2 regions of the Staphylococcus coagulans genome follow, and region 2 is predicted to be linked to the other one. Evidence: predicted binding sites of a transcription regulator. Region 2 holds the regulator's gene; the other holds the start of a gene.
What was found. The regulator NrdR, encoded in region 2, represses ribonucleotide reductase genes. The targets are predictions, from matches to a motif close to AACACNATATATNGTGTT.
Positions count from the first base shown of each region.

Region 1: the regulator NrdR is predicted to act here: its motif matches at 1,086-1,103, upstream of nrdI (class Ib ribonucleoside-diphosphate reductase assembly flavoprotein NrdI).

Region 1 covers NZ_CP092966.1:2,126,414-2,129,850, reverse strand. The annotation lists gene KM149_RS10215 (DMT family transporter) at 1-761, opposite strand, end outside; gene nrdI (class Ib ribonucleoside-diphosphate reductase assembly flavoprotein NrdI) at 1,385-1,783, shown strand; gene nrdE (class 1b ribonucleoside-diphosphate reductase subunit alpha) at 1,746-3,437, shown strand, end outside.
Region 2 covers NZ_CP092966.1:1,182,765-1,186,201, forward strand. The annotation lists gene KM149_RS05560 (glyceraldehyde-3-phosphate dehydrogenase) at 1-835, shown strand, start outside; gene nrdR (transcriptional regulator NrdR) at 1,063-1,530, shown strand; gene dnaB (replicative helicase loading/DNA remodeling protein DnaB) at 1,534-2,913, shown strand; gene dnaI (primosomal protein DnaI) at 2,913-3,437, shown strand, end outside.

The sequences.
Region 1 (3,437 bases), 940 kb from region 2:
TTGAATAAAACAAAACCTATGAGTGCTGTAAAGATGATAGAAGCGTATGTGAAAATAGAAATATCTTTTGCAGGTGCATAACTGTATGCGACAGTAATTCCGATTTGACCAACAGCTGCTGAAAGTCCTGCTAAAACAAGGTAGATGATTTGTATACGGCTCATCGGTTCATACGTAAATATAACAAATGGTAACAGCGCAATAACTGAGAAGAATGAAAAATAAAAAACAATCGTGTAAGGTGCTTCGCGTGTACTTAATGCACGTACAGCTGTATAAGCCGAAGCTGCAAAAATACCAGACAACAATCCTGTCAACGCAGGTAATATTTCTGAAGAAAATTCAGGCTTGACTACAAAAAGCATCCCAACGATTGCGACAAGCATCGCTGTAATTTGATACTTTTGAATATATTCTTTTAAAAATATTAAGCTTAATAGAATCGTCCAAAATGGGTTGAGTTTCATAAGTATGTCTGCATCGCTTAAAACCATATGATCAATGGCATATATATTTAACAACACACCCGTTAAGCCTAAAATCGAGCGTGTAATGAGTAAGGGTTGACTGCTGAGTTTACCGAAAAAAGGTTGCTTGAATTTAATAATAAAGAAAAGGGGAATAAACATCGCTACAAAATTTCGAGCTAATGATTTTTGAAATACGGGCAAATCTCCGGCGAGACGAAAGAAAACAGCCATAAAGCTAAAACCAATCGCAGAAATTAAGATAGCAACGATGCCTTTCATTTTTGAATTCATTAAATCGCCTCTTAATTATAAAAATTTGACTTATACATCGTAGCATAAAAAGCGTTACCGTGCATTATATCTTGAAATTTTGTGAAGGAAGTGTACAATAAAATAGAACATACGTTCTATTTTAGGTGGTCTAATAATTCTTTTATCATCAAAAGTCAAGCGTTAAAAATGTTTTCTTACAGAAAAAATTTTTCTGTTTCCCTAACCTATTGATACTATCGCTTTTGATGACAATCGGTGACAAAAGTTCATATTTATCTCTTTAAAAACAGAAAGGACTTATGTATAATGAAACACATAATATAGTACCGATGAACGAAAAGAAACACTATATATTGTGTTTGAAAGATGAGAAATAGGATGAAAACGGTTGGAATTGATAGAGGATTACACGTTTTTGCACATTCTATTTCTTTTCTTCTCTACATGTAGTGTTATTAATTTTTTAATGAACGATTGCATGATGAATATAGCAATTTGCGAAATGAGCGCATCATCTTAAAGTGCATATGACAACAAATATATGTTCGCATTTAATTAAATGCGAATTATATTGTGATTGAGAGAAAACAAAAGCAATTATATAAAAATCGTTCATTTAATATGAAAGGCGGTTATTCAATATGAAAGTCGTTTTTTATTCTTTTACCGGCAATGTAAGACGCTTTGTTAAGCGTGCAGAACTTGATAACACACTTGAGATTAATGAAACGAATGCATCTGAAGAGATGACAGAACCCTTTATTATTGTGACAAGTACAATTGGTTTTGGAGAGGTGCCTCAACCAGTACAACAATTTTTAGGGAAAAACCATGAATATTTAAAGGGCGTTGCAGCAAGTGGAAATCGCAACTGGGGACAAAACTTCGCAAAGGCTGGCGTAACAATTTCTGACGAGTACAATGTCCCTTTATTATTGAAGTTTGAATTACATGGGAATGCCCAAGACACAACAGAATTTAAAGAGAAGGTGGTCAATTTTTATGAAAACTATGGAACAAAAGCAGTACAATCACATTGAATTAAACAATCAAGTCACAAAGAGAAATGAAAACGGCTTTTTTCAAATAGAAAAAGACCAAGAAGCGTTAGCGGTGTATCTTGAAGAAATTAAAGATAAAACCGTTCATTTTGATAGTGAATTGGAGCGCCTTCACTTTTTAGTTGATAATAATTTTTACTACAACGTATTTAACGAATACAGTGAAGCGCAACTTGCTGAAGTCATTGCATTTGCATCTTCAATTCCATTTGCATTTGCGAGCTATATGTCAGCAAGTAAGTTTTTTAAAGACTATGCACTTAAAACCAATGATAAATCAAAGTACCTTGAAGATTATCATCAGCATGTCGTGATTGTGTCACTATACCTTGCAAAAGGTAATGTCGCTTTAGCAAAACAATTTATTCAAGCGATGATTGATCAACGTTACCAACCAGCGACACCTACATTTTTAAATGCAGGACGTGCACGTCGTGGGGAACTTGTATCATGTTTCTTATTAGAAGTGGACGACAGCTTAAATTCCATTAACTACATAGATTCAACTGCAAAACAACTCAGTAAGATTGGTGGCGGTGTCGCTATTAATCTATCTAAACTACGTGCCAGAGGCGAAGCAATCAAAGGCATCAAAGGTGTAGCAAAAGGCGTGCTCCCTGTTGCTAAAGCTTTAGAAGGTGGCTTTAGTTATGCTGATCAGTTAGGTCAACGTCCAGGAGCAGGTGCAGTATACCTTAATATTTTTCATTATGATGTGGAAGAGTTTTTAGACACTAAAAAAGTAAATGCTGATGAAGATTTACGTTTGTCTACGATTTCTACAGGTCTAATTGTGCCATCTAAGTTTTTTGAACTAGCAAAAGAAGGTAAAGACTTCTTTATGTTTGCGCCACATACGGTTGAAAAAGAATACGGTGTCACACTCGATGACATTAATATTGATGAATATTACGACCAACTTGTTGAAAACCCAAATATTATGAAGAAAAGCAAAGATGCACGTGAAATGTTAAATATGATCGCGCAAACACAATTGCAATCAGGCTATCCTTATTTAATGTTTAAAGACAATGCCAACCGTGTGCATGCGAACTCTAATATCGGCCAAATCAAAATGAGTAACTTATGTACGGAGATTTTCCAATTACAAGAAACATCTGTCATTAATGATTATGGTATTGAAGATGAAATTAAGCGAGATATTTCATGTAACTTAGGTTCATTAAACATTGTAAATGTAATGGAGTCTGACAAGTTCAGAGATTCAGTGCATACAGGTATGGATGCACTGACTGTTGTAAGTGATGAAGCTAATATTCAAAACGCACCTGGTGTAAGAAAAGCAAACAGTGAACTTCATTCTGTTGGTTTAGGTGTGATGAACTTACACGGTTATCTTGCGAAAAATAAAATAAGCTATGAATCAGAAGAAGCTAGAGACTTTGCTAATGTTTTCTTCATGATGATGAACTATTATTCAATCGAACGTTCTATGGAAATCGCAAAAGAACGTGGCGAAACTTTTGTTGGCTTTGAACAAACAGATTATGCAAATGGTCGCTATTTTGAGCGTTATACGTCTGAAGACTTTTTGCCACAATATGATAAAGTAAAAGCATTATTCGAAAATCACGATATACCAACACGTGAAGACTGGAAAGCATTACAAGCT
Region 2 (3,437 bases):
AACTGAAAATGGTATTAAAGTAGATGGAAAAGAAATTAAACTCGTTTCAGATCGTAATCCTGAAAATTTGCCATGGGGTGAGCTTGATATTGATATTGTAGTTGAAGCAACAGGTAAATTTAATCATGGTGATAAAGCAAATGCTCATATTAAAGCAGGGGCAAAAAAAGTAATTTTAACGGGACCGTCAAAAGGAGGCGAAGTGCAAACAATTGTGAAAGGTGTAAATGATCATGAATTAGACGTCATGCAATATGATGTGTTCAGTAATGCTTCTTGTACAACAAATTGTTTAGCACCTGTCGCAAAAATTTTGAATGATCATTTTGGGATTGAAAATGGTTTAATGACAACGGTTCATGCTGTGACAAATGACCAAAATAACTTGGACAATCCGCATAAAGATTTAAGACGCGCACGTGCTGCCTTTGAAAGTATTATTCCGACTTCGACTGGTGCAGCAAAAGCATTATCACTCGTTTTACCAGAGTTAGAGGGCAAATTACATGGTATGGCATTACGTGTACCAACTAAAAATGTATCTTTAGTTGACTTAGTTGTTGATTTAAAACAAACAGTTACAAAAGAAGATATTAATCGTGTTTTTAGAGAGAATGATTTAGATCAAGTTATTGCAATTTCTGATGAGCCGTTGGTTTCAGATGATTTTACGACTGATGCGCATTCTGCAATTATTGATGCTGAGTCTACGATTGTAATGGGGGATAAGAAAGTTAAGGTACTCGCATGGTATGATAATGAATGGGGCTATTCCACAAGAGTTGTCGATGTATTACAGCAAATCGCATCACAACTCAAAGTCAAAGTCGCATAATAATACGATGTGTCAATAAGTTGGCATGAGACTGAGAACACCTTAAAACAAATTATTAATATTAACTAAAATCAATATAAAGGTTGAGACGATTTTGAAATTGTCTCAGCTTTTTTGTGCAAATAAGGAAAATTGCGAATTCAATTGCGTTAAAATAGGCGTAACTTTTGAAATAAATAGGTTTGTAGTATAATTAAACAAAATTAAGATGAAGAGGTGACAAAGTCGTGAAATGTCCAAAATGTAATCATACGCAATCTCGAGTTGTAGATTCGAGACATGCAGATGATATGAATGCCATTAGAAGAAGACGTGAATGTGAACATTGTGGGACACGTTTCACTACTTTTGAACATATAGAGATGAGTCCGCTCATTGTTGTGAAAAAAGATGGTACAAGAGAACAATTTAACAGAGAGAAAATCTTAAACGGACTTGTACGTTCATGTGAAAAACGTCCCGTCCGATTCCAACAACTCGAAGAAATTACGAATCAAGTTGAATGGAAATTACGCGAATCCGGTATTGCTGAAATTTCATCGCGGGAAATAGGGGAGCACGTGATGGATTTATTGATGCATGTTGACCAAGTTTCTTATGTGCGCTTTGCATCCGTTTATCGAGAATTTAAAGATGTTGATCAGTTATTGAAATCAATGCAGGGGATTTTGAAAGAAAACAAGCGGAGTGAATAAATAATGAGTCAATTCATTTATCAAAGCCAATTAAGTCCACACGACGGATTTGTCGTCATGCGCCGTTTCTATTTTCATGCGGTTCATTACGATGTGTTAAGTCGTTTGTTCACACCTTTAATTGGTGCTGAAGCAATTGGCGTATATCAATTTTTAAATCAATTTGAAGGTGTATCTTTTGAAGAAGGTTATACCCATTATACAATGATGTCAGAATTAAAAATGGGCTTAAGACAGTTTAGAGAGTTTTTAGATTTACTTGAAGGAATAGGACTATTAAAAACCTTTGTTCAGCAATCTGAGAATACAACTCAGTTCGTTTATGAATTATTGCCACCTCCTTCAGCACAGCGTTTTTTTAACGATCCAATGTTATCTATATACTTTTACGAGGTTGTTGGTCAACAACGCTATCATCAAATTAAAAAAACGTTTATACCTACATCTAAAGAGCTATCAGGTTATACAGAAGTAACTAAAAAATTTACAGATGTATTTAAAGTGCCAAAATATCAATTGGTGTCACAAGATGAAAATCTTAAAGAACGGCAATATGAAGGTTTGGACTTAACAGACGTTTCCTTTGATTTTGAGTTGTTAGCTGACATGTTACAATCTCATTATGTAAGTAAGAATATTCTTTCAGAGCCAACGAAATCTTTAATTATCCAATTGGCAACATTATATCGTTTATCACCGGATGTGATGAAAGCAATTATTTTAAAATCACTCAATGCCGATCAATCATTGTCAGTTACAAACTTAAGAAAACAGGCACAAAGCTATTACCTTATGGAACATCAGCAAGAATTGCCAGCGTTACAAGCACAGAATCTTGAACTTGCAAGTGATGAATCAAAACAGTCAACTGAAGCCGTTGAAGTGTCAAACTGGGATGAATGGTTTGATTTAATGGATCATACAAGTCCGATTGTTATGCTAACATCTTATGGAGGATCTGAACCGCCACGCTATCAAAAAGAGATGATAGAGGAATTGATGCGGCGAGAAGGATTTAGTTTTGGTGTTATTAATATTTTATTACAGTTTGTGATGCAAAAGACGGATAATAATTTACCAGAAAAATATGTTTATTCTGTTGCATCGACTTGGAAAAAAAGTGGTGTAACCGATGCACGAACAGCGTATGATAAAGCAATGGAAGTTCAAAAAAATCAAGATAATGCAAATCAAAAACGCTATGAATCCACTGCTCAAAATCAAAAGCGTGGCTACCGTCATGCACCATCAGAAAAACAGCCACGTTGGATTACACATCCAGAAGAATATCAACAAAAAGAAGAAGATCAAGAAGCGTTAGCAAAGGATAGAGAGGCGTTTCTTAATAAACTAAAAAATAAAAGACGGGCAGGTGAAGATTAATGAAAAGTTTCAATAGTATTATGGGAAACCATCAAAACCTTGATCAAAAAATACAAGAGATTAAACGACAAGTATTAAATGATCCAGATGTAAAAGCTTTTTTGAATGCGCATCAATCAGAAGTAACGAACAGAATGATTGATGAAGATTTAAATATTCTTCAAGAATATAAAGATCAACAAAAGCATTATGATGGTTCGCACACGTACGAGAACTGCCCAAACTTTGTTAAAGGTCATATACCTGAACTTTATATAGAAAACCAACATATTAAAATTCGTTATAAACCTTGTCCATGCAAAATAAGACATGACGAAGAGCAACATGCTAAAAGTATGATTACATCTTTCCATATGCATCCAGATACACTCAATGCTAAAATTAAGGACATTTATATGACGAGACGTAATCGCTTGGATTTAGCTATGAGGCTGGATGATATGATTGATGCGATGATTGATAAACGACCTGTGAAAGGACTATACCTATACGGAGAGTTCGGCACAGGGAAATCCTTTATTTTG